Regions from separate parts of the Oceanicaulis sp. UBA6590 genome, predicted to be linked through region 2. Evidence: predicted binding sites of a transcription regulator. Region 2 holds the regulator's gene; the other holds the start of a gene.
The links. The regulator LexA, encoded in region 2, represses DNA repair genes until DNA is damaged. The targets are predictions, from matches to a motif close to ATGTTCCNCTTGTGTTCC.
Positions count from the first base shown of each region.

Region 1 (15,016 bases), on a different contig from region 2:
GCCATCGCCATGCTGTGCATCGCCGTGGGCGCTGGCGCGGCCGGCGCGTTCAACATGGCCTATGACGCCGATATCGACGCCATCATGAAGCGCACCCGCCGTCGCCCGGTGCCGACCGGGCGCGTGCCCGCCAATGAAGCCTATGTCTTCTCCGGCGTGATGGCGCTGGCCTCGGTGCTGTTGATGGCGCTCGCCACCAACTATGTCGCCGCCGGCCTTCTGGCCTTCTCCATCTTCTTCTACACGGTGATCTACACCATGTGGCTGAAGCGCTCGACGCCGCAAAATATCGTCATTGGCGGCGCGGCGGGCGCTTTCCCGCCGATGATCGGCTGGGCCGCCGCCACCGGCGATATCAGCCTGAATTCGGTGTTGCTGTTCGCGATCATCTTCCTGTGGACGCCGCCCCATTCCTGGGCGCTGGCGCTCTACAAGTCGGGCGATTATTCCGCCGCCGGGGTGCCGATGATGCCGGTCGCCAAGGGCGCGAAATCCACCCGTCTGCAAATCCTGATCTACACCGCGCTGTATCTCGCCGCGACCGCCGGTCCGATCGTGACCGGTCTCGGCGGCTGGGTGTATGCGGGCGCCGTGGTGCTGGGCGGCGCGCTGTTCGCGCTGCTGGCCATCCGGGTCTTCGCCTCGCGCGCCGGCGACGCCAATGCGGCCGAGGACGAGCTTTACGCCGTGCGCGCCGGCGACAAGGCGGCGCGAGACCTGTTCGCCTATTCCATCGCCCATCTGACCTTGCTGTTCGCAGCCCTGCTCGTCGAGCATGGCGCGGGCGCCTACACACCGGTCATGGCCTTTCTGGGAGGCGGCGCATGAGTGAGGATCTCAACCGGCCCGAAAACCCGGACGCTGCGCCCGAGGGCGAAGCCGAGTTCGTGGTTCTGACCGAAGAGCAGAAGGCCGCGCGCAAGCGTCGCAACCGCGCCATCGCGCTGGGCCTGTTCGTGTTCGTGGGACTGATCTTCGTGACCACGATGGTCCGTCTCGCCAGCAATTATAACGCAGGAGCCTGATCGATCATGTTCTCCCGTCTCGACAAGAATACCCGGATCTTTGCGATTTGCGGCGTCGTGATCGTGGGGATGGTCGGCATGGCGTACGCCTCGGTGCCGCTTTACAACCTGTTCTGCAAGGTGACGGGCTACGGCGGCACGACGCAGCTCGTGCAGTACGATCCGGGTCAGGTGCTTGATCGCGAAGTGACGGTGCGTTTCGACGCCTCGCGCTCGCGCGGCTTCCCTTGGGAGTTCGAGCCGCTGCAGACCGAAATGCAGGTGCGTGTGGGCGAGACGGCGCTGGCCTTCTACCGCGCGACCAACACTTCTGACCGCCCCGTGACGGGCATCGCCAGCTATAATGTGACCCCGTTCAAGATGGGGCCGTATTTCTCCAAGCTGGAATGCTTCTGCTTTACCGAGCAGACCCTCGATCCGGGGCAATCCATGGACATGCCGGTGATCTTCTTCGTAGATCCCCTTATGGACGAAGACGACCGGCTGGACGATATCCGCACCGTCACCCTTTCCTACACCTTCTGGGAAAGCGGTGATGAGCGGGTCTATGAAACTGCGGAGGCATCCGGATCGGATGCTGACGCCCAGTAGCGCTAACGCGCGTGATTAATTGAATACCGGGACGGGCGAAGTTATAGAGTCGCTCGTTATTTGACCGGGAATACTGGCGGGAGAGCATCATGGCCGGCGCAGCCGTTAAACACGACTATCACCTCGTCGACCCCAGCCCGTGGCCGTTCGTCGCCTCGCTCGGCGCGTTCGTGCTGACGTTTGGCGCGGTCGTCTTCATGAAGGGCCTGTCGACCAACGAAGAGTCCATCTTCTACTTCTTCCTGCAGCAAGGATCCCCGATCCTGCTGCTGCTCGGCTTCGCCATCATCATCTATGTGATGTTCGGCTGGTGGGGCGATGTCATCAAGGAAGGCCAGAAGGGCGACCACACCCCGGTCGTGGATCTGGGTCTGCGCTATGGCATGCTGCTGTTCATCGTCTCCGAGGTGATGTTCTTCGCCGCCTGGTTCTGGATGTTCTTCGACATGGCGCTGTTCCATGGCGATCGTGCGGGCGCGGGCTGGACCGGCGACGTTCTGGGCATCGACTATTCGGGCTGGGCGAACGGGGTTCCGGGCATCCAGACCTTTGACCCCTTCCATCTGCCGCTGATCAACACCCTGATCCTGCTGCTGTCGGGCACGACCGTGACCTGGGCGCACCACGCGCTGCAGCATGGCGACCGCAAGGGCGCGAAACTGGGCACGCTCCTGACCGTGCTGCTGGGCGTGAGCTTCACCGCGCTGCAGGCCTATGAGTACTCCCACGCTGCCTTCGGCATTTCGGGCAGCCTCTATGGCGCGACCTTCTACATGGCCACCGGCTTCCATGGCGCCCATGTCATCATCGGCACCATCTTCCTGGCGGTCTGCCTGATCCGTCTGATGATGGGTCACTGGACCAAGGAAAAGCATTTCGGCTTCGAGGCCGCCGCCTGGTACTGGCACTTCGTGGACGTGGTCTGGCTGTTCCTGTACGTCTTTGTCTATGTGGGCAATGCGGGTCTGGGCACTGCGCACGGGGTCGGCCACTAATGACTGAAACGAGCCCTTTTCTCGCCGGCCTTCTCGGGCGGTGCCCGCGCTGCGGAAAAGGCGCTCTGTTTCGCAAGTATCTCAAGGTCGCGGACGCCTGCGGCGTCTGCGGCCTTGATTTCTCCAGCGAGGATTCCGGCGACGGCCCCGCCGTCTTCGTGATGTCCATTGTGGGTTTCATCGTGGTGCCCGCAGCGCTGGCGCTGGAACTGGCGGTTTCCCCGCCGGTCTGGCTGCACATGCTGCTCTGGCTGCCGCTGTCGACTGTGCTGACCCTGCTGATCCTACCGCCTTTCAAGGCGACCCTCTTCGCCCTGCAGTGGAAGCACAACGCCCATGAGGCGCAGCTCGACCTCGCTCCGGAAGGCGGCGAGCAGGATGACCGCCCCGGCGCGGCTTCTTCAAGCGATACTGACGCGGCCTGATCTGATGGCGAGTTTTCGCCCGCTTCCTGTTCTGACGATTGTGATGCTGCCCGCACTGGCGCTGCTCATCTGGCTGGGCAGCTGGCAGCTGGACCGCCGCGCCTGGAAGATCGAGCTTCTGGCCGATTATGCGGCCACGGCCGAGGCAGAGCCGATCTCTCTGGACCAGGGCCTGTGTGCGGGCCGCGCGGAAATCGGACGCCGGGTCGTGCCGCCAGCGGCGGACCCTGAAGCGGATACGGTGCGGGTGTCCGGGCGGAACGCCCAGGGCGCGCCGGGCTGGCGGTTGTTCAGGCCGGTCCGGGCGTGCGACGGCGCGCAACTGGTGCTGATGGAAACCGGGTTTGAGGGGCTTGAGACGGCGACGCGCGCCGATGACGGCGCCCTGACCGAGACTGATGCCTTCACGCAATTGCGGTTTGAAACGCCTCTGGGGCAGGGGCCGTTCACGCCGCCCGCCAATGCGGACGCCAACGAGTTTTACGCGTTTGACGCCCAAGCCTTTGCTGGGGTTCTGAACGTTGAGGCGGATCGTCTGAACGACCAGTACTGGCTGGCGTTGAGCGATGGCGCCCCGCCCGCCTATCTCACCCAGACGCCGCCGGAGCGCCATCTGGCCTACGCCATCACCTGGTTTGCGATGATGCTGGCTTTGCTGGCTGTTTACTTCGCGTATCATATACAGTTCGGCCGCCTGACATGGCGGGGCTAGGCAAGCGACGGCGAAGGACGACCCCATGGCGCTCTGGCGCGAAGACATGCAGGAGACGGTGCTGTGGTCCGAAGGGCTGCGTCTGCGCCATCCCCAGCTTGATGATTACGAAGCCTGGGCCAAGCTGCGCTCGGCCAGCCGTGCGCATACCGAGCCGTTCGAGCCGAGCTGGGCCGAGGACGAGCTGACCAAATCCGCCTACAAGCGTCGCATGCGCCGGTATCAGAGCGATGTGGAGAACGGGACGGGCTATCCCTTCTTCATCTTCCGCGCCTCCGATGACGTACTGCTGGGCGCCTGCAATCTCAACAATGTGCGCCGCGGCGTGCTGCAGGCGGCTGATATCGGCTACTGGATCGGCTCGCCCTATCTGCGCAAGGGCTATGCGCGCGCCGCCGTGCGCCGCGTGCTGGGGCATGCCTTCAGCAGTCTGCGCCTGCACCGGATCGAGGCCGCCACGCGGCTTGATAATGACGCCTCGCGCAGGCTGTTGCTGTCTGTGGGCTTCACACCGGAAGGCGTCGCGCGGTCCTATCTCAAGATTCATGGCGAGTGGCGGGATCACCTCAAATTCGCCATCCTGAAGAACGATCCGATGACCGATCCCACCGCCTTGCGACCCTACAGGGACGCCGTATCGGCGGCGGGGGCGCTGGCGGTGGAGATCAATTTCCTCGATCATGATCTGACCCTGGGGGGCGAGGTGACCGCCCTTGGTCTGGGCGCGCTCGGCGCTGCAGGCGATGTCAGACATCTGCGTGAACGCCTGGCGCCGGCGGATCAGCCCCGACTGGACCTGCTGCAGCGCGCCGGCCCTTGTGACGTGCGTCTGCGGCTCCTGGGCGATGATCATGAAGTGCGCTATGTGCGGCTCATCGGTCAGGGCGATGGCCTGCACTGGCGCGGGCTGATGCTGCCGGCGGGCGGCTCGGCGGGCGGCCGCGCGGACATGGATCTTGAAACCGCGCTCGCGGACTCGCTGAAATCGGGCGATGTGTGCGCCTATTATCAGCCGGTCGTCGATCTGAAGACGAAGAGGCTCGCCGGATTTGAAGCCCTGGCCCGCTGGGATCGTCCGGGCGTGGGCGTACTGGGCGCGGATGAATTCATGCCTCTTGCCCAGGCTCATGGCTATGTCGAGGCGGTGGGGGAGAGCGTGCGGTCCATGGCGGTTCAGGATCTTTCCGCCTGGCTGGCGGCGCGGAACGGGCCTCTGGACTTGTTCGTGACCGCCAACGCCACAGCGACCGAGGTCAGCGCTCCGGATTTCGCCGACCGGCTCCTGCAGGCGGTGCAGGCCAGCGGTCTGCCGCGCGGCGCGTTCAAGCTGGAAGTCAACGAAACCGACGTGATGGTTGACCCGGAGGCCGCCGAGCGCACCCTGAACGCCGTCCGCGATCAGGGCGTGCCCATCGTGCTGGATGATTTCGGGACGGGCTATTCCTCGCTGGCCCGGCTTGACCGGTTCGCCTTCGATGTCGTCAAGCTCGACCAGTATTTCATCCGCGCCGCGCTCACCGACGGCTCAGCCCGGTCCATCATCTCTTCGGTTGTCAGGATCGCCGAAAGTTACGGCATGAGCGTGGTGGCCGAGGGCGTGGAGAGCGAGGCCGCACAAACCCTGTGTCTCGAATTGGGGTGCGATTACGGGCAGGGGTATCACTTTGCGCCTGCACTCTCCCCCCAGGACGCCGCGCGCGCCGTCACGCAAGGCATGGCGAGCCGGTTCGGGGCGGCGCAGATGCAAGAGCGTGGATAGGGGCGGCGAGTCCGCCTAGAAATACCACAGGGCCCAGACCGAGCCCGAGGTCAGCGCCAGCGGAAACAGGATCACGGCCAGTCCCAGCACCCCAAGGACGAACGCCTTGGCCGAGCAATCACGGATGCGAACCAGCCACGCTTGTGACTTGCGTTTTGATCGGACAGCCATGGTATTTCCGGCAATGCGCTTGAAGGACTTTTCCCCATTCAAGCGAGTTCCCGGTGCAAGTCAATTGTGAATATGGCTCATGCACCAGTTTTTCAGGCATTGCCGCTGGCCGCGGTCAGGAATTCCGGCGTTACGCCCAGCTTGTTGAGCGCCCGGGCCCATTTCTCTTCGGGCTGGTCGTCAAAGATCAGGTCATGGTCCGCATCCGCGACCAGCCAGGCGTTGAGACTGATCTCGTCCTCGAGTTGTCCCGCACCCCAGCCGGCATATCCCAACGCCATCAGGGCGCGGGACGGCGCGTCCTCGGACGCCAGCGCCATCAGGATCTCCTGGGTGGCGGTCAGGCCCAGATCATGGCCGACATGTTCGGTCGCAGGGCCGCAATCCACATCGAGCGTGTGAAGGACGAACCCACGGTCCCGGTCCACCGGGCCGCCTTCCAGAACGGGCGCATCCTGCGCCTGCGCGCCGCCGCTGACATCCAGCTGTTCGAGAAGATCGGGCAGGCGCAAACCGGTCAGCGGGCGGTTCAGGATGATCCCCATGGCGGTCTCCGCGTCATGCGCGCACATATAGATGACGGTGCGGTCAAAGCGGGTGTCGCCGATCAGCGGACTGGCGATCAGCAGCTTGCCGCCCAGATAGCCGGTCTGGGTATGGGGGAGTGCGGACGTCATGGGAACAGCTTTTCCCCAAGCGTTCAGATTGTCCAGTCCTTCGCGGCTCCCTGGCGTCTTGTCGCGGGGCAGGGCGCGTCTTAAGTCAGTGCCATCCTTTTCAGTCCGCTTCAGGAGCCCCTCATGACCATCAAAGCCGGCGATACGCTGCCCGACGTCACCTTCATGACCATGACCGCCGACGGCCCGCAGCCGATGAGCACGGATGACGTGTTCGGCGGCAAGCGCGTGGCCCTGTTCGCCGTGCCGGGCGCCTACACCCCGACCTGTTCGGCCAAGCACCTGCCGGGCTTCATCGAGAAGGCCGCCGAGCTGCAGGCCAAGGGCGTGGACCGGATCGCCTGCACCTCGGTCAATGACGTGTTCGTCATGGGCGCCTGGGGCAAGGATCAGGGCGCGGGCGATGACGTGCTGATGCTGGCGGACGGCAATGGTGACTTTGCATCCGCCCTCGGCCTTGAGATGGACGGCTCCGCCTTCGGCATGGGCAAGCGCTCCCAGCGCTATGCGCTGGTGGTCAACGACAAAAAGGTCGAGCACGTCTTCGTCGACGAGCCGGGCAATTTCGAAGTGTCCTCCGCCGAGCACATGCTCAAGGCGCTGTAGGCTTTTACTGTTAGAGGCCCCGGTGCGGCGTCAGGCCGGGCCGGGGTTTCAGCCTTTTGAGAGCGTGGCGATGGCGTCGCGGGCCAGCTGGTCGGCGCGTTCGTTCTCGGGATGGCCGGCATGGCCCTTCACCCATTCCCAGGTCACGTCATGCTTTGACGCGATGGCGTCGAGCCGCTTCCACAGATCGTCATTCTTGACCGGCTTTTTCGCGGCCGTCTTCCAGCCATTGCGCTTCCAGCCATGGATCCATTTGGTCACGCCGTCGCGCACATAGGTGCTGTCGGTGACCAGGCGCACTTTCGAGCGACGCTTGAGCGCCTCGAGCGCCGCGATGGCCGCCGTCAGCTCCATGCGGTTATTGGTGGTCTCGGCCTCGGCGCCCGAGAGCTCCTTCTCATGCCCCTTCCAGTGCAGGATCGCGCCCCAGCCTCCGGGCCCCGGATTGCCCGAACAGGCGCCGTCGGTGTGGATCACAATGGTGTTCTCGGCCAAAACGCACTCTCTGAAGTCTAGCTGGGGCGGACCGGCCATTTGCGGCCCAGATCGTCAAGCCCGGCTTGGATGAGTTCGGCCAGAACGTCCAGATCGATCTCTGACAGCCGGGTCACGTAAAGACAGCTCTTGCCCGTCTTGTGCTTGCCCAATCGCTCAAGGATCGGGCCGTAATCGGCATAGCCGGGCATGATGTAGATCGACAGGCTGGTCTTGCGGGGCGCAAATCCGGTGGCGAGGAAATCGCCCTCGCGACCGCTCTCATAGCGATAGTGATATGCGCCATAGCCGATCATGCTCGGCCCCCACATCACGGGCGACCAGCCGGTTATGCGACGGAACAGGGCGTCCAGCGCCAGAGCGTCCTCGCGGCGGGCGGCAGGCTCGACTGTCTGAAGATAGTCCGTGACGGCTTCGGGCGTGGGCCGGGTCTTGTTCTGGGTCATCAGCGTCTCCCTGGGGAGAGCTTACGCGACTTCCCGGGGAAGTTTGAACACCACGTTTTCCTCGGCCACCCGAATTTCCCGGATATGAAGGGTGTAGCGGCGGGCGAGGGCGGAGAGGAGGCCCTCCACCAGTTCCTCGGGCGCGCTGGCGCCCGCGGAGATGCCGATGCGCTTCACGCCCTCAAGCCAGCTCCAGTCGATCTCCTCGGCCTTCTGCACCAGGCGCGCGGTCTTGGCGCCGGCGCGCTCGGCCACTTCCACCAGCCGAACCGAATTGGAGGAGTTGGGCGCGCCCACCACGAGGACCAGATCCGCGCCTTCGCCAATGGCCTTCACCGCCGCCTGGCGGTTGGTGGTGGCGTAGCAGATGTCTTCCTTGTGCGGGGCGGCAATGTCCGGGAAGCGCTTCTGCAGGGCCGCGACAATGTCCGCGGTGTCATCCACCGACAGGGTTGTCTGGGTGACAAAGGCGACATTGGACGGATCCTTGGGCACGAAGGTCTCGGCGTCCTCCACCGTCTCGATGAGATGCATCACCCCGTCCGGCAGCTGGCCCATGGTGCCGATCACTTCAGGATGGCCGGCATGGCCGATCAGGAGGATTTCCTGGCCCGCCTTGTGGTGACGCTGGGCTTCCACATGCACCTTGCTCACAAGCGGGCAGGTGGCGTCCACATAGAGCATGTTGCGACGCGCGGCCTCGGCCGGCACGCGCTGGGGCACGCCATGGGCGGAAAACACCACCGGGCGGTCGTCCGGACACTCGTCGAGCTCCTTGACGAACACCGCGCCCATGGCCTCGAGCCGGTTCACGACATGCTTGTTGTGGACGATCTCGTGACGCACATAGACCGGCGCGCCATACCGCTCGAGCGCCTTTTCCACGATCTGGATCGCACGGTCCACGCCGGCGCAGAAACCGCGGGGAGAGGCCAGCTGAACGGTCAGAACGGGTTTGTCGGTCATGGATTTCCTCTGCCGGGAAAGGCGGCGGGGCGTTGCCCTGTCCGCGCGCGCGTCGTACAGACTGCTCTAGCAGACCCCGTGCGCCCCGCGAAGGGGGGCATGCCGTCCTCCGCGATGGTTCGCCATCCGAATGCCTTGAGGTTTTTCATGCGCCTGTCCGTACTGAGCTTGTTCGCCGCCGCACTGGTCCTGTCTGGCTGTTCCAGCGTGCGGAACACGCTCGGGGACGCCAATCCGAATCCGGGACCGTGTCCGAACGCCCTGGCGCTCTATGACGCGCACCGTCTCGTGGAGATCAGCGGCGACAACGCGGTCTACGAGAATGTGGGGTTCACCGGCGAAATTCTCAATGTCGCGAGCACCTGCCGCTATTCGGGCCGGAATGCGGACCCGATCCACATGGAAATGGCGGTGCGCCTGGCCTTTGGCCGCGGGCCGGCCGCGCAGAGCGATACAAAAACCTATGACATGTTCGTGGCTGTGACCCGGACAGACCGTGCGGTGGTTGACCGCCAGGTCTTTCCGATCACCGTCACCTTCGAGCCGGGTGAGGACCGCGTGGAAGTGATCGAGGAGTTCAACTCCATCTCGCTGCCGCGCGTGTCGCCGACCACGTCCGGCGCGAACTATGAAATCATTGTCGGGTTCGAGCTGACCGATGAGCAGCTTGAATTCAATCGCAGCGGTCTGCGCTTCCGCGTCCGGGCCGGGCAAGACGATTAGAACGCCGAGACAAGATGACTTCGATTGTTGAACAGCTCAGCAGCGCCGTTGGCGCTGCCTTCGAGGCCGTGGGCCTGTCCGCGGATCTCGGGACGGTCTTTGAATCCGACCGTCCGGATCTCGCCCCCTATCAGTGCAATGGCGCCATGGCGGCGGCCAAGCAGGCCAAGAAGGCTCCGCGCGCGGTCGCCGAGGACGTGAAGGCCAGGCTTGCCGAACTGCACCCCCATCTTGAGGTGGAGATCGCCGGGCCGGGATTCCTGAACATCACCCCGGCAGGCAATGTCTATGCGATCCGCGCCAACGGCCTGTCTGAAGACGACCGCGCTGGCGGTCGCAAGAGCACCGCTCCCAAGCGCCTGATCATCGATTTCGGCGGGCCGAATGTCGCCAAGCCCATGCATGTGGGCCATTTGCGCTCATCCGTGATCGGCGACAGCCTGCAGCGCCTGATGCGCTTCCGCGGCCATGACGTCACCTCTGACATCCACCTCGGGGATTGGGGCCTTCAGATGGGCCATCTCGTCACCGAGCTGGAAGATGAAAAGCCCGACCTCGTCTATTATGACGCCGATTTCACCGGCCCGTATCCCGATGAGCCGCCGGTCACGATCGAGGATCTGGCGCGGCTCTACCCGCAAGCGTCCGCCAAGGCGAAGGAAGACCCCGAGCGCAATGCCCGCTCGCGCAAGGCGACGGCGGAGCTGCAGGCCGGGCGCGCGGGCTATCGGGCGCTGCTGCGCCATTTCATCAATGTGTCGATCGCGGCGCTGAAAGAGGATTTCGGCGCGCTGGGCGTGCATTTCGACCTGTGGAAGGGCGAGAGCGACGTCAATGACCTGATCCCCGAACTGGTCCGGGACTTCAAGGATCGCGGCGTCGCAGAGGAAAGCGACGGCGCCTGGATCGTTCGCGTCGCCCGTGAGGACGACAAGAAGGAGCTGGCGCCGCTGATCCTGGTCTCGAGCCAGGGCTCGGCGCTGTACGCCACCACCGACCTTGCGACCATTCTCGACCGCAAGCGCGAGCAGGATCCCGAGCTGACCCTTTATGTGGTGGATCTCGGGCAGTCCGATCACTTTGAGCAGGTTTTCCGCGCCGCCTACAAGGCGGGCCTCGCTGAGGAAGGCGCGCTGGAGCATGTGAAGTTCGGCACCGTGAACGGGACTGACGGCAAGCGTCTGCGCACTCGGGCGGGCGGCACCTTCCGTCTGGCGGATCTCATCAATGAGGCGCGGGACCGGGCGCGGGCGCGTCTGAACGAGGCCGGCCTTGGCGCTGAGCTGACGTCGGACGAGTTCGAGACCGTGGCGCGCGCCGTGGCGAACGCCGCGATCAAGTTCTCCGACCTGCAGAATGTGCGGACCACCAACTATATCTTTGATCTTGATCGCTTTGTCAGCTTCGAGGGCAAGACCGGTCCGTATCTGCAATACCAGGCCGTGCGCATCAAATCGCTGCTGAAGAAAGCGGGCGATCAGGGCGTCGCGCCAGGCGCCGTGACGATTTCGGACAAGGCCGAAGAAGCGCTGATCCGCCGTCTCGACGCCTTTGAGGGCGCGCTGAGCCGGGCCGAACGCGATCGCGCGCCGAATGTGCTGTGCGAGCATGCCTATGGTCTGGCGCAGGCCTTTTCCGGCTTTTACGCCGCGTGCCCGATTCTGCCGGAAAAGGACGAGGCCATCCGCGCCTCCCGCCTGCGTCTGGCGCAGACCACGCTCACCCAGCTTGAAATCGTGCTGGGCCTGATCGGGATCGACGTGCCGGAACGGATGTAGGCCCGGGTTTGCTCCTCGCCCCCCTGTTCAGGGGAGGGCGGGGACGGGCGTCTGGTCTAGAGTGTCTCCATGACGGGGAGACGCCTATGTTTATGACCATGGTTCTGGCTCTGGCGCTGGTTGATGACCGGCCTTTTGAAGCGGACGAACAGCAATACTCAGCCTGGCTGCAACAGGGCTGTCGCCTGCAGCAGGCGGATCGCCGCGACGGCCATGAACCGGCGGAATTCGAGGCGTTTTGCGCCTGTGTCGCCGACAGACTCAATGAAACCTCATCCGATGAGGCGTTTCGCGTCATGGCGCTGAGCCTGCAGGGTCATGCCCAGGACCGGGCGGACATCTCTGACTGGGAAGCGGCGCGTGATACCGCCTATGCGGAATATTCGGCCTTGTCCCAGCAGGAGCAGAGTGAAATTCCCGGACGGCTTCAATCCAGCTTGCAGCAATGCGTGACGCTGGGGCCTGCAACCCATAACTGAGGGAGGCAGGCATGCTGATCGCATTGGCGCTGGGGTTGGCGCTGTCTGATGATCGACCATACGAAGCCGATGAGCGCCAGTATGGCGTCTGGCTGCAACAGGCTTGTCGCATCCAGCAAACGGATCGCAATCCGTCGCAAACCCCGGCTGACTTTGAAAGCTTCTGCCAGTGTTTTTCCGATGATCTGCGCGAAACGGTCAGCGCGGATGGCTTTCGCATGATGGCCCTGGGCTCGCAAGCCAGCATCGAGGGACGCGGTGAGATCCAGGACTGGGAAGCCGTGCGTGATATGGTCATGACGGAATTCGAGGCCCTGCCTGAGGACGAGCAGCTGGCCATTCCCCAGTCCCTTCAGACCGCCTTGCAAGCCTGCATCCAGCTGACTCCGCCCGTGACGCGATAGGGATGCAGAGGGGCGCCGGACCAACGGGTCTGACGGGCGGGATCAGGGGCTGTCACGCCTATGCTGCAGCGCCCAATCGCGATTGACTCATACCGCGCAAACGCTAGGTTTGCGCGTCGCTGCTGACCCGCCGTGAGGCGCGCTGCAGCGGGCCTAGATACAGGTCACTTGCGGGAGAGACCGGCCGAAGACGCCGGCGCCGAAGGCGCAACCGCCCCGGAAACGCTCAGGCTAACGGACCGCAAGCCTAAGACCTAACGCTGGAAAGCGGGCGCTGAACACTCAGCGCCCCACCGAAGGAGCAATGCGGGCGCGCCTCTCCCTGGCTGGCGCCGCGCGGGAATCTCTCAGGTCTTCAAGACAGCGGGGGCGAATCGGAGCCGGCATGAGCCGCGCGACGCTCGCAAACCCGCATGCTGAGGCCAGACATGACCGAAACGCTCAACCGCACGCCGCTTTATGATCTCCATGTCGAGCTGGGGGCCAAGATGGTCCCGTTCGCCGGCTATGAAATGCCTGTCCAGTATGACGGCGTCATGGGCGAACATAATCACACCCGCGAGGCGGCGGGCCTGTTCGACGTGTCCCATATGGGGCAGGCGCGTCTGATCGGCGATGAGAGCGCGCTGGAAAAGCTGATCACGGCGGATCTCGCCGCGCTGCAGTCCGGCGAGCAGAAATACACCCTGCTTCTGAATTCCGAAGGCGGGATCAAGGATGACCTGATGGTCTCCCGTCCGGATGATGAGGGCCTGTTCCTGGTGGTGAACGCCGCCTGCAAGCGGTCCGACTTTGATTACATCATCGAAGCGACCAAGGGCGTCGCCGAACTCGTTGAGCTTGATGGCCGCGCGCTGCTGGCGCTGCAGGGGCCTCAAGCCGGCGCGGTGATGGCGGATATCTGCCCGGACGCGGCCAAGATGGTCTTCATGCAGGCGGGCTGGTTCGAAGTGGACGGCCTGCGCCTGATGATCTCCCGCTCGGGCTATACCGGCGAGGACGGATTTGAAATCTCGGTCGCCAACGAGCACGCCAGCGATTTCGCCCGCAAGCTTCTCTCTGATGCGCGCGTGAAACCCATCGGTCTGGGCGCGCGGGACTCCCTGCGTCTGGAAGCGGGGCTGTGCCTTTATGGCCATGACATGGACGAGGCGACCAGCCCGATCGAGGCGGCCCTGACCTGGGCGGTGGCCAAATCCCGCCGTGAGCGCGCCGACTTCCCGGGCGCTGCGCGCATCCTCAAGGACATCGCCGACAAGCCCGCCAAGAAGCGCGTCGGCATCGCCCTGAAAGACCGCGCTCCGGCGCGCGAGGGCACGGAAATCGCCGTGAATGGCGAGGTGGTTGGCGTGGTCACTTCGGGCGGCTTTGGCCCGACCGTGGGCGCGCCCATCGCCATGGGCTATGTGCGCACCGATCTGGCGACGCCCGGCACGCAGGTTGACTTGATGGTGCGCGGCAAGGCGCGCCCGGCCGAAGTGGTGAAGACGCCCTTCGCGCCGCATCGTTTTTATCGCGGTTGATCCCGCGCATTACCGCTCTGGAGGAGACGTCTGATGAGCACCCGTTTTACCAAAGACCATGAATGGATCCGCGTTGAGGGCGAAGAGGGCGTCATGGGCATCACCGCCTACGCCGCCGAGCAGCTCGGCGATGTGGTCTTCGTGGAGCTGCCCGAAGTCGGCAAGACGGTCGCCCAGGGCGACGAGCTGGCTGTCGTGGAAAGCGTGAAGGCGGCGTCCGAGGTTTACGCCCCTGTGTCCGGCGAGATCATCGAAGTGAACTCGGCTCTGGAAGATGCGCCGGCGACCGTGAACGAAGCGCCGCAAGGCGAGGGCTGGTTCGTCAAGATCAAGCTGTCGGACAAGGCCCAGCTTGACGCGATGATGGATGACGCGGCCTACGCCGAACACACCAAGTAAGTCTCGACGCCTGACGGCGTCGATCTAGATGCAGCGACACGACCGGCGGCCCGTGGGGCCGCCCGCCCTGCTTATTGAAGGAAGGTGGATCGCCCATGCGCTATCTCCCGCTGACCGACGCCGACCGGGCCGAGATGCTCGAGAAGATCGGCGTGGATTCTGTCGACGCCCTGTTCGAGGATGTGCCGCAGAAGGCGCGACTGGACGGGCCGGTGGACCTGCCGCGCCACAAGAGCGAGATGGAGGTCGAGCGCCTTCTCACGCAGATGTCGCGCAAGAACATCGCGGCCTCCGAAGCGCCGTTCTTCGTGGGCGCGGGCGCATACAAGCACCACATTCCCTCCAGCGTGGATCATCTGATCCAGCGTTCGGAATACCTGACGAGCTACACGCCGTATCAGCCGGAAATCAGCCAGGGCACGTTGCAGACCCTGTTCGAGTTCCAGACCCAGGTCGCGCTTCTGACCGGCATGGAGGTGGCGAACGCCTCCATGTATGACGGCTCGACCGCTTGCGGTGAAGCCGTGCTGATGGCGTGCCGGATCACCAAGCGCCGGAAGGCGATTCTCAGCGGCAATCTGCATCCGCATTACGCGGCGGCGACGCATACGCTGGCCAAATACATGGATATCGAGATCAAGGACGATGCGGCCAAGCCGGGCGGGCTGGACGATATCGCCGCGGATATCCCCGATGATGTGGCCTGCGTCGTGGTGCAGAATCCGGACGTGTTCGGCCAGGTCCATGATCTGGAGCCCATCGCCAAGGCCGCCCATGAGAAGGGCGCGCTGCTGATCGCGGTGTTCACCGAGGCGGTCTCGCTGGGCCTGATGAAGACCCCG
Region 1 is NZ_DJIQ01000067.1:73,247-88,262, forward strand. It holds gene cyoE (heme o synthase) at 1-828, shown strand, start outside; gene B2Z70_RS14450 (cytochrome c oxidase system small membrane protein) at 825-1,025, shown strand; gene B2Z70_RS14455 (cytochrome c oxidase assembly protein) at 1,032-1,616, shown strand; gene B2Z70_RS14460 (cytochrome c oxidase subunit 3) at 1,706-2,611, shown strand; gene B2Z70_RS14465 (DUF983 domain-containing protein) at 2,611-3,036, shown strand; gene B2Z70_RS14470 (SURF1 family protein) at 3,080-3,748, shown strand; gene B2Z70_RS14475 (GNAT family N-acetyltransferase) at 3,774-5,507, shown strand; gene B2Z70_RS14480 (hypothetical protein) at 5,523-5,678, opposite strand; gene B2Z70_RS14485 (YqgE/AlgH family protein) at 5,771-6,355, opposite strand; gene B2Z70_RS14490 (peroxiredoxin) at 6,479-6,961, shown strand; gene rnhA (ribonuclease HI) at 7,010-7,456, opposite strand; gene B2Z70_RS14500 (DUF1801 domain-containing protein) at 7,474-7,902, opposite strand; gene ispH (4-hydroxy-3-methylbut-2-enyl diphosphate reductase) at 7,924-8,868, opposite strand; gene B2Z70_RS14510 (hypothetical protein) at 9,016-9,591, shown strand; gene argS (arginine--tRNA ligase) at 9,606-11,369, shown strand; gene B2Z70_RS14520 (hypothetical protein) at 11,456-11,848, shown strand; gene B2Z70_RS14525 (hypothetical protein) at 11,860-12,252, shown strand; glycine riboswitch at 12,414-12,504, shown strand; gene gcvT (glycine cleavage system aminomethyltransferase GcvT) at 12,681-13,775, shown strand; gene gcvH (glycine cleavage system protein GcvH) at 13,809-14,174, shown strand; partial or broken gene gcvPA (aminomethyl-transferring glycine dehydrogenase subunit GcvPA) at 14,270-15,016, shown strand, end outside.
Region 1: a site for LexA is predicted at 12,489-12,506, ahead of gcvT (glycine cleavage system aminomethyltransferase GcvT). Genes of this name have one in related genera too.

Region 2 (15,016 bases):
CGCCGCTACGCGCGCGCCGCGCCCCTGATCGGCGTCCACCCGCGTGAAATCGTCATAGCGATTGCGCCGGGACATGACGGCGCCAGCGCGCTCAAGCGTCAGCCACAGATACAGAAAGGCCGTCAGCGCCAAATGGGCGGCTGACGGCCAGAGCAGTGCGGACACGGGGTCGAGCAATGTGAACATCGCGCGCCCCTATCGCTTATCAGTTCGGCAAATCAGGGTCCTGGGCCGGCTCATCCTGCGCAGGAGCGTCATCGGAAGCCGGTGCAGGGTCGGCAGGCGCTTCATCAGTCGGCGCAGGCACATCGGTTTCAAGCCCTTCCAGATCGCCAAAGGGCAGATCGGAATTGGTCTGGGTCTCGCCGACGCGGTCCAGGACCGAACCGGAGGACGTGGTGACGCCCGAAATGATGGCGAGCAGGATGGAGTTGCCGATGAACAGCGCGCCCAGGATCATGGTGACGCGCGTCAGCAGGTTGGCCGCGCCGCGGCCGCTCATCATGCCGCCGGGACCACCGCCGCCAATGCCCAGAGCGCCGCCCTCAGAGCGTTGCATCAGGATGACGCCGGTCAGCGCGGCGGCGATAAGAACGTGGATGATCAGAAGGACAGCAGTCATTGCGCGGCGTTTCCGAATAAACAGAGTTCGTCCGCGCGAGGACCGCGACGGACTAGTTGGCCGCGCGTTTTAGCTCAGCTTCAGGCGGAGCGCCACCTTCCACCTGTATCTTGCGCTTGGACGCCGCCGCCATGCGCCTCTGGAGCGCTTCAGCCGCTTTGGCCATCTCTTCCTGGGAGCGCTCCATACCGTCATCTCCGGCATAGGCGACATAGGCGGCCATGGAGAGCTCCTTGGCCAGCGAGAGGTTGGCGTGGGTAAGGCCGGCCTGTTCACGCAATTCCTGAGAGACGTCGACCAAGGCCTTGGCGACACGGGAGGCTTCGCTGGAGCGGAACTTCGCCATGCGAGCCCGAAGCTCGCGCGCGCTGTTTTCGAACTCCGACAGATCGATCGCCGGCTGGCGGCCGACCTTCATCTCCCGCATGCCCGCTTCCGCGCCCACAATGATGCGCATGCACAGGCGGCGCAGGCGTTCGCCCTCAACCGTGCGCTGAGCCTCATCGATCCAGGCATGAGCTTTCTGCAGCGCCTCGATGTCGTTGGTGACGACCGCCTTGAGCACGTTGGGCGCCTCGATCGGCTTCACGGCGCCCGCGCCGCGTTCCTTGTCGCGACGACGGTCCGGGCCAATATAGTCACTGGTCACGATGAACGGCTTGCGGGCCCGGATCAGGGTGCGAATGCGGTCTTCGACAAAGCTGTTGGAGAGCGGCCGGATCAGTAGATCATCCGCGCCGCAGCCAATGGCGTTGCGCACCAGATCGGCGTCGCGACGCCAGGATGTCAGCAAGAGCGCGACAAACGGATTGTTGGACAGTTCGCCCGAGCGGATCGCACGCACGAGCCTGAACACTTCCGCCTCATGATCCGCGGTTTCCGCAATGATCAGATGCGGCGCGTCGTCCTGCACGATCCGGCGCAGCTCTGACAGGGTGTTGAGCTGGAAAATGTCGCGAAAACCAATCTCGTGGAGAGAATATCGCGTTGTGCGCTGGTTGACGGACACCGGATCGTAGAGCGCCACGCTCGCGCGGCTGTAATCGATTTCGCTCATGCACCACCCCGCCTGTTGATCAGGCCAATTCCTTATTCAACCGGGGAGACTAAATAAAAACTCTGAAGAACGCCTTACCGGAGCGTACGGATTATTGAGGCGAACTGTTCGGGCTTTAAGCTGGCGCCGCCTATGAGGCCGCCATCAATATCAGATTGCGACAACAGCGCGTCTGCATTCGCAGGGTTCATGGAACCGCCATAGAGAATGCGCAGCGCGTCGCCATCAGAACCCGGCCAGGCCGCGCGCAAGGCGGCGTGCATGGCCTGGGCGTCCTCAGGACTGGCGGTGCGCCCGGTGCCGATCGCCCAGACCGGTTCATAGGCGATGACGATCTGGTCTGCGGCGCACTCGGGAAGGCTGGCGCGCATCTGGGTGATGACGACCGCTTCAGCGTCTCCCGATTCGCGTTGCTCGAGCGTTTCCCCGACACAGAGTATGGGCGTGAGCCCCGCCTCCAGCGCCGCTTTCGCCTTTGCGCGCACAATCGCATTGTCCTCGCCATGATCGGCGCGACGTTCGCTATGCCCGACAATGACATGGCTGCAGCCCAGATCCGCCAGCATCCGCGCGCTGACATCTCCGGTATGCGCGCCCGATTGCGTCATGGCGCAGTCCTGCCCGCCCAGCATCAGCCATTCGGGCTTGGTCTGCGCCATGGCCAGGATCAGGGTTGCGGGCGGACATAAAAGGATATCCGCGTCTGGAGTCTGCGACAGCGCAGCGGAAAGTTCGGTCAGGAACGCCCGGTCAGCCAAGAGCCCGTTCATCTTCCAGTTGCCCGCCACCAGCTTGCGCCGCATCGTCGCCATCCCCGTCCTGCGTTCTTGTTTGGCCGCTTAGAAGAAGCGGCGCGCTGGGATAGCAGTGCAAGAACCCGGCTGCAACGCACTGGCCTGCTTGCCGCACAAGCCCCGCCCGGCTACGGTCCCGCCGCATACCCACCCGCCCCTAGGCCTGATCTGGAACGCTCCATGCTTTCGCTTATCCGCTCGCTCGCCCGTTCGCCCATTATCGGCGGCATGATCATCGCGCTTCTCATCGCCGCATTCGCGCTGTGGGGCGTCAGCGACATTTTCAGCGGCGGCGGCACGTCTGCGCTCGTCGTCGGTCCCCAGACCGTCAGCGCATCCGAGGTGCAGCGCAATTATGAGCGCCAGCTCTTCCAGATCCAGCGCGACAATCCCCAGATCACGCGTGAGCAGGCGGACCAGATGGGCCTGGGTGATTCTGTGGTGCGCCGCCTCATCGCCGAGACCGCGGTGGACGCCAAGGCGGATCAGATGGGCCTGACGATCTCTGACGACACGCTGTTTGAAACCCTGCGGTCGATCCCGGCCTTCCAGAACCCGTTCACCAATCAGTTCGATCCGGGCACCTACGCCTCCATCCTGCGCGAAAACGGCTATCGCGGCTCCATGGCCGAGCGTCAGTTTGAATCCGACATCACCAGCGAACTGCGCCGCGCCCAGTTTGTCGCTGCTGCGCTGGGCGGCGTCCGCGCGCCGGACATCTACGCCGAAATCCGGGCGGCTTACGAGAATGAACGCCGCAGCCTGCGCGCGCTTTTCCTGCGTCCTGTTCTGGTTGAAACGCCTGAAGCCCCGGATGATGAGACCCTGACCGCCTTCATCGGCGAGAACGCCCGCATTTTCGAACGCGCCGAGCAACGTCGGCTGACCCTGGTCCGCATCACCCCGACAGATCTGCTGCGGGATGTTGAGGTGAGCGAGGAAGACCTGCAGGCGCTCTATGACTATCGCCTTGAAAACGGCGAGCTGGCCGATCCGGCGACGCGCTCCCTGACCCAATGGCCCGCCCCGGATCAGCAAACCGCGGAAACCGCCGCCGCGCGTCTGGGCGCCGGCGAGTCCGTCGCCTCTGTCGTCGCCGAGCTCGGCCTTGGAGACGAAGTCGCTCTGGCGGATGTGGAAGCCTATCAGGTCCCGGACGCCCAGATCGCCGAACGCGCCTTCCAGATGCAGGCGGGTGAGCTGGCGGCCGTGGAGAGTCAGCTGGGCTGGCGCGTGCTGCGCATTGACGCCGCCAATGATCCCGACACGCCCGATTTCGCCGCCGTTGAGAGCGAGCTTCGCACGGAACTGGCGCGCGACACCGCAGAAGGCATGATGCTGGACGCGCTGGGAGTCTTCGAGGAAGCGCGCGGCAATGGCGCGACGCTGGAAGAGGCTGCGCGCGAGGCGGGACTGTTCGCCGAGCGCATCGATTTTGTCGGCGCAAACGGGTATTCGCCCGACCGCGAGCCGGCCCTGACCCTGCTACAGAACCCGGACATCCTGTCCGCCGCTTTCGCGGCCCAGCAGGGTTTTGCGACGGATCTTGAAGGCTATGGCGAGGATGGCGGGTATTTCGTGGTCCGCGTGGACGAGATTGAACCCGCCCGTCTCTACGAGCTGGACGAAGTGCGTGAAGACGCTACGCGTTTCTGGGTCATGCGGGAAACCGACAACCGCCTTCAGGAGGTGGTCGACGACGTGCAGGCCCGGCTCGACGCCGGTGAAACCCTTGACGCCATTGCAGCATCCCTAGGCGCTGGCGCACGGGTTGAATCGGCTGTGCTCGGGCGGGAAGAAACCGCGGGCCCGTTCAACGCCCAGCTTGTCGCTCAGGCCTTCCGTCAACCCGAAGGCGGACGCTTTGTTTCCCGCGCTGACAACCAGACCACCCGCGCCCTGGTGCTCGTGGATGAGGTGATTGCAGCCGAGGGCGGCGCGGTGACCCAGGCCCAGCGCAACGAGATGACGGGCGAACTGCGCGATGATGCGACCCAGATCGTCACCAATGCGCTGATCAACGCCTACGATGTGCGTCAGAACCAGGACCTGATCGATCAGGCTCTGGGACGCACCACCGCACAATAACAGGCGCGTCATGACCGCTTTCGCCCCGGATCTCGAGACGGCGACAGAGCTGTGCGCGCGCGGGCAGACCGCCCTTCTGACCGCGACGCGCGTGGATGATCTGGAAACGCCCGTTTCCGCCTATCTCAAACTGGCGTCGCACAACACCAACACCTTCCTGCTGGAAAGCGTCGAGGGCGGCGCTTTCCGGGGGCGGTACTCCGCCATCGGGCTTGATCCGGACCTCATCTGGCGTTGCCGGGGCGATGTGGCCGAGATCGCCACCGCGCCCGCCCCCGGCGTTGCGCCGGGCGCATTCGAGCCCAGCGCAGACAAGCCCTTGCAATCGCTGCGCAAACTGATTGACGAGAGCCGCCTCACCCTGCCCTCCGGCCTGCCGCCGATCGCGGCGGGTCTCTTTGGCTATCTCGGCTATGACACGATCCGTCAGGTCGAGCGTCTGCCCAACCATGCCGGACCGGATCCGCTGGACCTGCCTGAGGGACAGCTGCTGCGTCCGCGCGTCATGGTGGTGTTTGACGCCCTGCGTCAGGAAATCCTTGTCGCCGCGCCAGTGCGTCCCAAGCCGGGCATGGAAGCCGAACTGCAGGTCGATGCTGCGCGCCGCAGGATCGAAGCGGTCTTCGCACGACTGGACGCGCCGGCGCCGATCGCGGGTTCCGCCGCGCCCTGGACGCTGGAAGAGCCCGTCAGCAATATGGAGCCGGCGCAATACCGTCAGAATGTCGAGACGGCGAAGGACTACATCCGCGCAGGCGACATTTTCCAGGTCGTGCCCAGCCAGCGCTTCTCCGCGCCCTACACGGCGACGCCGCTGTCACTCTACCGGTCCCTGCGGCGCACCAACCCCTCGCCTTTCCTCTACTTCTTCAACCTGCCCGGCTTCGCCATTGTCGGCTCGAGCCCGGAAATCCTGGTGCGGCTGCGCGGCGACACCGTCACCGTCCGCCCCATTGCAGGCACGCGTCCACGCGGCAATTCGGAAGAAGCCGATCAGGCCCATGAGGCCGATCTGCGCGCCGATCCCAAGGAACGCGCCGAGCACCTGATGCTGCTCGATCTCGGGCGCAATGATGTGGGCCGGGTCGCCAAGGCGGGCACGGTCCGAGTGACGGAGCGCGAGATCATCGAGCGCTACAGCCATGTCATGCACATTGTCTCCAATGTGGAAGGCGAGCTTGGCGAGGGCGAAGACGCCATTTCCGCCCTGATGGCCGGTTTCCCGGCAGGCACGGTGTCGGGCGCCCCCAAGGTGCGCGCCATGGAGATCATCGACGAGCTCGAACCCCATCGCCGCGGCATCTATGCGGGCGCTGTGGGTTATTTCGGCGCCAATGGGGATATGGACATGGCCATCGCCTTGCGCACCGCCATCGTCAAGGACGGGCGCATGCATGTTCAGGCTGGCGCAGGGGTCGTGCTCGATTCCGATCCAGAGTCCGAGCATCAGGAAACGGTCAACAAGGCCCGCGCCCTGTTCCGGGCCGCATCCGAAGCCTGGCGTTTCGTCTAGCTCTCGATTTCGGAAGACGCGGTCGCGCTCAGCGCCTGGACGGTCACGAGCTCCACACCGACCGCCTCGGCGCGACGCGTCAGGTCGGCGAGCACGGCCAGGGTCTGCGGCCTTGGATGGCCAATGGCGATCGCCTGACCGTTCTGAAGCGCGAGAGCGAGTGCAAGATTGAGCTGGGCGCTGACCGAGGCTTCATCAGGCGCATGATCCAGAAACACATCCCGCGTCAGCGCGTTGAGGCCCGCAGCCCGGGCAGAGCGCGCCGCCTGCGAGCGGGGATGGGTCAGGGAATCCACAAAGATCAGCTGTGAGGGAAATGCCCCCGCTGTGAACAAAGCGTCCATGGCGCGGCGGTCCGATGTCAGACGGCTGCCCATATGGTTGTTGAAGCCTGTCGCTCCCGGCACGCGCGAGAAGGCCCAGCGTATGCGAGAGGACATTTCGTCCGCACTCTGGAATTCCGTCAGCGCGTACGGACCCGGATCCTCCACGCCAACCGGCTCCATGGGCAGATGCACGAAGACTTCACGCCCCGCATCCGCCGCTCGGCGGGCGATCACGGGCGCGGCCTCCGCATAGGGCAGGATCGAGAGGGTCAGCGGTGCGTCCAGCGCCAGCAATTGCTCAGCCGCCGCCACATCCAGCCCCACATCATCCATGATGATCGCCAGTTGCGGACGACGCGGGGTCAGCATCGGCGCTGCGACAGGGGTCGGAGACTCGATGACCGGGATGGGTTCTTCCCCGCGAAGCGAAACCTCCGCTTCAATCCGCTGCGTCGCCTCGACACGGATAACGCCGGGCCAGAATGCCGATCCGGTTTCAGACGCCACGCCGATCTCGGACGCGACCGCTTCAGGCTCACCTGACTGCGCGCCCAGATTATAGGCGAGCGCTGCGACCAGCATGAAGCCAGCGGCCAGAGCCGAACCCAGGTGCGGCGCATATGAAGCAGTTCGCATCATCAAAGCGTATTTACAGCGAGTCGCGGTTGGCGGCGCGCACGGGCTTGCTTAAGTTCCACAGCTCATTTCACCGATGCGCGAGCCGCCCATGCTGTTGATCATCGACAATTATGACAGCTTCACCTTCAACCTGGTCCACTATGTCCAGGAGCTGGGGGCGCCGACGCGCGTCATCCGCAATGACGCCATGAGCGCCGCCGAAGCGCTGGCGCTTGATCCCAAGGGCATTCTGATCAGCCCCGGCCCGTGTGATCCGGATCGGGCGGGCATCTGTCTGGACCTGATCAAGACGGCCCCGAAAGACCTGCCGATCTTCGGCGTCTGCCTGGGGTTCCAGTCCATTGGTCAGGTGTTTGGCGGCAAGGTGGTTCAAGCCAAGGCCATCATGCATGGCAAGACCAGCCCGATCGAACATGACGGCACCGGCGTGTTCGAGGGCCTGCCCTCGCCCTATAACGCCACGCGCTATCATTCGCTCGCCGTTGATCTGCCCGACGGCACCGAGCTTGTCGCCAACGCCCATACAGCCGATGGCGAGATCATGGGACTGATGCACAAGACCCGTCCCATTCATGGCGTGCAGTTCCACCCCGAATCCATCGCCTCTGAACACGGCCATGCCCTGATCGGCAATTTCCTGCGTCTGGCGGGTATGGCGTCGGAGCAGGCGGCATGAGCCGCATGCGTCCCGCCATTCACGCCCTCGCTCAGGGACAGGAGCCGGAGGCGCCTGCGCTTGAGGCTGCGTTTGACGCCCTGATGGAAGGTCAGGCTGATCCGGTCGAGATTGGCGGCTTCCTGCTGGCGCTGACCGCGCTTGGAGAAAGCCCGCAAGCCCTGATGATCGGCGCAAAGGCGATGCGCGCTCGCATGACGCCCGTAAAGGCGCCCGCAACCGCCATAGACACCTGCGGCACGGGCGGGGATGCGCGGGGCACGTGGAACATCTCGACCGCCGCCGCTCTGGTCGCTGCGGGCGCAGGCGCGGTTGTCGCCAAGCATGGCAACAAGGCCGCCTCCTCCAAATCCGGCTCCGCTGAAGTGCTCGAAAGTCTGGGCGTGAACCTGTTCGCCAGCCCGGCGCAGGTGGAAGCGGCCTTGTCTGAAGCCCGGGTGGGCTTTCTCTTCGCGCAGGCCCATCACGGCGCGGTGCGCCATGTGGGGCCGGCGCGCAAGATCCTGGGCGTGCGCACGATCTTCAACCTGCTCGGTCCGCTCTCCAATCCGGCGGGTGCAAAACGTCAGCTGCTGGGCGTGTTTGATCGCAAATGGCTGGTTCCCATGGCTGAAGCCCTGCGGGGGCTCGGCGCGGAAGCGGCCATGATCGTGCACGGCGAGGACGGGCTGGATGAGATCACCACCACGGGCGTCAGCCATGTGGCAGAGCTCTTCCCCGATGGCGCCATCCGCGAATACGAGACCATACCCGAAGACGCCGGTCTGCCCCGCGCAGGTCTTGAAGATCTCAAGGGGGGTGAGCCTGAAGAGAACGCCCAGGCGATCCGCGATCTGCTCAAGGGCGCAAAAGGCCCCTATCGCGATATCGTGCTTCTGAACGCTGCGGCGGCGCTGAAACTCGCGGGGCTCGCCGATGATCTGAAATCCGGCGCGGCGCTCGCCGCCAGCGCTATTGATGAGGGCCGCGCGCAATCCGCTCTCGACGCGCTTGTTCGCGCCAGCAACGCCTGACCCAGCCTGAAGAGTCTCCCATGAGCGATGTCCTCACCCGTATCGAAGCCTACAAGCGCGCCGATGTCGCCGAGCGCAAAGCCCGCCTCTCTTATGAAGCGGTGTGCGAGCGGGCGCAGGACGCCAGCCCAGTCCGCGGCTTCAAGGCGGCGCTGGAACGCGATGCGAACGCGAACGGTCTGGGCCTGATCGCGGAAGTGAAGAAAGCCAGCCCCTCGAAAGGCCTGATCCGGGCGGACTTCAATCCGCCGGTACTCGCCAAGGCCTATGAGGACGGCGGCGCAAGCTGCCTGTCCGTGCTGACCGACGCGCCGAGCTTTCAGGGCCATGACGATTATCTCATCGCCGCCCGCGCGGCGGTCGACCTGCCCGTCCTGCGCAAGGACTTTCTCTATGATCGGTGGCAAGTGGCCGAATCACGGGCGCTGGGTGCGGACTGCATTCTGGTGATTCTCGCGAGCGTGGATGATTCCCTCGCCGCGGACCTGATCGAGGAAGCGTTCAAATGGGGCATGGATGCCCTCGTCGAGGTGCACGACGCGGACGAAATGAAGCGCGCCCTCGCCCTGCCGAGCCCGCTCGTGGGGGTGAACAACCGCAATCTTCGCACCTTTGAAACCAGCCTGGAAACCTTTGAAACCCTTGCTCCCATTGTGGGCGATGATCGCGTTCTGGTGGCCGAAAGCGGCATTTTCATCCGTGACGACGCGGTGCGTTTGCAGGAGGCTGGCGCCAAGGCTCTGCTGGTGGGCGAAAGCCTGATGCGGCAGGAGGATGTGACGTTGGCGACGCGCACCCTCATGGGGCGCGCCTGACGCTGGGCCTTCACTTGACGTTAAGATGGAACATGCATAGAACACTTCTAGAGTTTCTATTTTGTTCCAAGAGGCGATCATGCTGACCAAAAAGCAGCACGAGCTTTTGCTCTACATCAACAAGCGTCTGTCCGAAGACGGCGTATCGCCTTCCTTTGATGAAATGAAGGAGGCGCTGAACCTCGCCTCCAAATCCGGCGTTCACCGTCTGGTCTCGGCGCTCGAGGAACGCGGCTTCATCCGCCGCCTCGCTCATCGCGCCCGCGCGCTGGAAGTGCTCAAGCTGCCCCAGGGCGGGTCCGGCAATTCGCCCGCCCCCTTGAAGACCAACGTCGTCAGCGCGGACTTCGGATCCAGCGCCTCTGACGAGCGCAGCCATGGCGTGGAAGTGCCGGTTCTCGGCCGGATCGCTGCGGGCGTGCCCATCGAGGCGATCCAGCATGAAACCGATCGCCTGCCCGTTCCCGCCGAGATGATTTCGGGCGGCGAGCACTTCGCGCTGGAAGTGCACGGCGATTCCATGATCGAGGCCGGAATCCTGGATGGCGACCTTGTGATCATCAAGCGCGGCGACACCGCCAATACCGGCGACATCGTGGTCGCCCTCGTCCATGACGAGGAAGCCACATTGAAGAAGCTGCGCAAGAAGGGCGGCTCGATTGCGCTCGAAGCGGCGAACCCCGCCTATGAGACCCGTATCTTCGGCCCGAACGAGGTGAAGGTTCAGGGGCGTCTCGTGGGCCTCATCCGCCGCTATCACTAGGCGCGCTGATCGAGCGAGGATAGTCTGGCGCACCCTTTTGAGGACGCCAGACTCATGACCGACGCCGCACCGCTCAGCCTTGACCTCTACTGGTCCTTCCGAAGCCCCTACAGCTATATCGCCGCGCAACGACTTCTTGAGCTGCGGGAGCGGTACGCCTTCACGGTGGATGTCCGCATCGTTCGTCCGTTGGCCGTCAGGAGTCCGCACTTCTTTGAAGAGCGCGATCCGCGGTGGATCCATTATGTCCTCATCGACGTGGCGCGCGAGGCGGAGCGTCTGGGGCTGCCCATCTCTGCGCCCTCACCCGATCCCATTGTTCAGGATCTCGCGACCCTGAAGATCGCGGCCGATCAGCCGCGTATCGCCTATCTCAATCGTCTGGGCGTTCTCGCCGCTGAAGCCGGCGATGGGCTCGCCTATATCGCCGCCGCCAGCCGCCGGATCTGGGGCGGAACCAGCGCCGGGTTCAACACCCCCTGGACCGATGACGGCGCCCTGGATGACGCCGCCAGCACGGCCGGACTGGATGCGGACTGGCTCAATGCCGAATCCGATGCGCAGTCTGACCGCATCGACAGGCAGATCATCGAGAATGAAGCCAACCAGGACGCCGCCGGCCATTGGGGCGTGCCTTTGATGGTCTTTGAGGGCGAACCCTTCTTTGGCCAGGACCGGGTTGACGCCCTGCTCTGGCGCATGGAGCAACGCGGCCTGCAAGCGCTCTAGCGATCAGGTTTCAGAACCTCTCCCCCACAAGCGTTCCCGCCGCATCGCCTGAGCGCTGCGCATGCGCACGACCTGCCCGTCCTGAACCCAGAACTCCATTCCGCCCAATTCGGCGCGGGCGGCGTCATCCAGCACCAGCGCCCGGCATCTTCGCTTGCGCCACGCGGAGACCTCGCCGTCAAACACGATCAGATCCGCGTAGGCACAATCCGACTCCAGTGATTCCGCAGATCCTGTGACAGCCAGCAGCAATCCCTCGGCCGTTCGACCGGTACAGCCCAGAGTGTCACAGCGGAGCGCCGCGCGTTCGGGTGTGCTGCTGACGCCTGCGCGCTGCAGGAAGACGCGCGCATCAAAGCGACCGCGCCTTCGGTCCGAGACCGCGAACTCCTCGCCCCCGCCTTCAAAACGCGCCAGCACCACGCCGCCATCGGTGATCATCATCTGGGGCGGGGTCTGGACCATGAACAGGCCGATCGCGATCGCAATCAGCGCGCCTCCGGTCACCCGCATCCATCCGAGCCCGATCACCAGACACGCAAAGCCCAGCCCGTAGAGCGCCACCAGCGCCGGGTCCGCAGCGTTCGCCCCCACCACGGCGCCGTCCAGAGATGACGCCCAGTAGGCGATGTCGAGCACCCGCCTCAGCCCCTGATCCATGAGCCAGAGAAAGGGCCGCTCCAGTCCCAGAGGCGAGAAGACAAGCGCCGCGCCGCCAGCGGGCATGACCCAGAAGGTGAAAACCGGCATGGCCAGCAGATTGGCGATGAGCCCATAGGCGGCCATGCGCTGGAAATGGAAAACGGCGAACGCGCCTGTCGCCGCCCCGGCAATGAGGGAGGTGGCGCTGAGCCCGGCGAGCGCATCCTTCACCTTGCCGATAAGCGAAGTCGAGAAGCCGCCTTCGGGCCGCCAGCGCTTATAGGCGTCAAAGCTAGCGATCAGGGCCGCCACAGCCGAGAAGCTCATCTGGAAGCCCGGCTCGATAACGCTTTCTGGCGCGATGAGCAGGATCAGAATCGCCGCCAGCGCCAGTGAGCGCATGGAGAAGGCCTGACGGTCAAACAGGACGCCCATCAACACCACGAACGCCATGATGTAGGCGCGCTGCGTAGAGACCGCGGCGCCCGAGATGACCAGATAGAGGCTCGCCGCGATCAGCGCGCCAAGGGCGGCGGGTTTTCGCGGGTCATGGGCGCGCGCCCAAGGCTCCCACATAGCAAACCCCAGACGGATCAACCAATAGGCTCCGCCCGCGAACAGCGCCATGTGAAGGCCGGAGATCGCGAGAATATGGCCGAGCCCTGACAGGCGCAGCGCTTCGGCGTCCTCGCGGCTGACCCGGGCGCGCTCGCCAGTCAGCAATGCGGCGGCGACTGCACCGGTGCGCGGGTCTGTGCGGGACTGCAAGTGCTCGGACAAGCGCCACCGGAAACGCGCCAGGATCAGGCCAGGAGGCGCAGACGCCCCGATCACGGCGCGCTCCAGATCTGAAATCGCGTAGCCCGTCAAACCGATCTGATCGAACCAGGCCGCACGCGCCGGATCATAGCCGCCCGCCGCCACAGGTGCAGACGGCCGTGCGAGCCGGGCGCGCACCTGAATCGCGTCGCCAGGCTCGAAACCGTCCAGTCCGGCGCGGATGCGGACCCTGTAAGGCGGCGTATCGGCATGTCCCAGCGTATGAACCCGGATCACAAGACGCGCACGACCCTCCATTCGCTCAACCCGCTCGATCCAGCCTGTGATCTGAGCGCTGCGCTCGGACTGAAAGGCCTCAAGGTTCGGCGCCCCCAAGGCGTGGGCCCTCTCGCGCGCCAAAGCGAAACCGGCAGTCAGGCCCAACATCAGCACCATCGCATAAAGGGTGACTGCGTCCCGGCGCGCGCCCCATAGCGCCGCCGCCGACAGGCTCAGGCCCAGTCCGGCATGAACAGGCGCCAATCCAGGCTCGGAGGGCCAGGAGAAATAGGCGGCCGCTCCAATCGCCAGCGCGACCGGAGCCCACAGGATCAGACGATAGGGATCAGGTGAAGTGAGCGCCAATGGCCCGCCCAGTCCAGCCGCTACGGCTCGACGCAAGGCCGGGAATTCCCCCAGGAGTGGAAACTTTAGCGATTTCACACCTTCATCATGGCGTGAACATCAGGCGGAGGCTATGACGGAGACGGTTTGGCGTGCTAAAGAGCACCTCCCTTCGCACTGCAGCATGAATTCGCAATTGCAAGACACCATGAAAATCATCACGCGTTTCGCGCCCTCACCGACCGGCTATCTGCATATCGGCGGCGCGCGTACGGCGCTGTTCAACGCCCTGTTCGCCCAGGCGAATGGCGGCGAATTCAAGCTTCGTATCGAGGATACCGACCGCGCGCGTTCGACCGACGAGACCGTTCAGGCGATTCTAGACGGGCTGAGCTGGCTGGGTCTGAAATGGGATGGCGAGGCGGTCTCGCAATTCGCCCGCGCCGACCGTCACCGTGACGTCGTGGACGCCCTGATCGAAAAAGGCGCCGCCTTTCGCTGCTATTGCACCCCGGAAGAAACCGAGGCCCTGCGCGAACAGGCCTTCGCCGAGGGCCGCGCCCTGCGCTCGCCCTGGCGGGATCGCGACGCCTCTGAAGCGCCCGCCGATACGCCTTTCGTCGTCCGCTTCCGCGCCGCCGATACCGACACCGTGATCGAGGATGCGGTTCAGGGTCAGGTGCGCTGGGGCGCCAAGGAGTTTGACGATCTCGTACTGCTGCGCGGTGACGGCAACCCGACCTATAATCTCGCCGTGGTCGTCGATGACCACGATATGGGCGTCACCCACATCATCCGCGGCGATGATCACCTGACCAATGCGGGTCGTCAGACCCAGATCTATCAGGCGATGGGATGGGAGATTCCGGTCTTTGCCCACATCCCGCTGATCCATGGGCCCGATGGCAAGAAGCTGTCCAAGCGCCATGGCGCACTGGGCGTCGAAGCCTATCGCGATATGGGCTATCTGCCCGAAGGCCTGCGCAATTATCTGCTGCGGCTGGGCTGGTCCAAGGGCGATCAGGAATATTTCACCGACGCCGAGATGGCCGCGGCCTTCGACCTCAAGGGTCTGGGCAAGGCCCCGGCGCGGCTCGATTTTGACAAGATGTCGAGCGTGAACGCCTGGCATATGAAACGCGCCGAGGATGCGCGTCTGACGGATCTGCTCTGGGACCGCCTTCAAGGCCGCGACGATCTGCGTCTTGATGATCAGGCGAAAGTCTGGGTTTCTTCAGCGATGAAAGTGCTGAAAGAACGCGCGGCGACCCTCGCAGAGCTGGAGGATCAAACCTATTTCCTTATTCGTCCGCGCCCGATCGAACTGACGGGCAAGTCCGCCAAGGCGATCAATGATGACGCCCGGGCGCGGCTGTCGCGTCTTGCGGACGTGCTAAGGGATACGCCGGACTGGACCGAGGCGGCTTTGGGCGATGTGCTTAACGCTTTCGCAGAGGCTGAGGAGGTTGGCTTCGGCAAGGTGGGTCAACCGCTTCGAGCGGCCCTCACCGGCGGCGCGCCAGCGCCGGACATGAGTTTCGTACTGGCTGTTCTGGGACGCGATGAGGTTCTGGATCGGCTCAATGACGTGATGGACTAGGCCGCGCCCCTATTCAGGCCGCGTCCGTCATGACCCACACAAAAGGGGTTGGAGATATGGAAAACAAGATTCAACCGAAAGGTTCCGCGCAACTGTCGATTAATGGCGAGACCTATGACCTGCCTGTGTATGGCGGCTCGCTGGGTCCGGACGTGATCGACATCCGCGCGCTGTACAAGAATGCGGGCGTTTTCACCTTTGACCCCGGCTTCACCTCCACCGCGTCATGCGAAAGCCAGATCACCTATATCGATGGCGATGAAGGCACGCTTCTGTATCGCGGTTATCCGATCGATCAGCTGGCCGACAACGCCAGCTTCATCGAAGTGGCCTATCTGCTGCAAAACGGTGAGCTG
Region 2 is NZ_DJIQ01000027.1:34,338-49,353, forward strand. It holds gene B2Z70_RS06025 (MAPEG family protein) at 1-186, opposite strand, end outside; gene secG (preprotein translocase subunit SecG) at 206-622, opposite strand; gene B2Z70_RS06035 (response regulator) at 675-1,679, opposite strand; gene tpiA (triose-phosphate isomerase) at 1,754-2,491, opposite strand; gene B2Z70_RS06045 (peptidylprolyl isomerase) at 2,654-4,561, shown strand; gene trpE (anthranilate synthase component I) at 4,572-6,074, shown strand; gene B2Z70_RS06055 (divergent polysaccharide deacetylase family protein) at 6,071-7,039, opposite strand; gene B2Z70_RS06060 (anthranilate synthase component II) at 7,128-7,715, shown strand; gene trpD (anthranilate phosphoribosyltransferase) at 7,712-8,728, shown strand; gene trpC (indole-3-glycerol phosphate synthase TrpC) at 8,749-9,543, shown strand; gene lexA (transcriptional repressor LexA) at 9,623-10,306, shown strand; gene B2Z70_RS06080 (2-hydroxychromene-2-carboxylate isomerase) at 10,361-11,035, shown strand; gene B2Z70_RS06085 (ComEC/Rec2 family competence protein) at 11,039-13,081, opposite strand; gene gltX (glutamate--tRNA ligase) at 13,245-14,660, shown strand; gene gltA (citrate synthase) at 14,717-15,016, shown strand, end outside.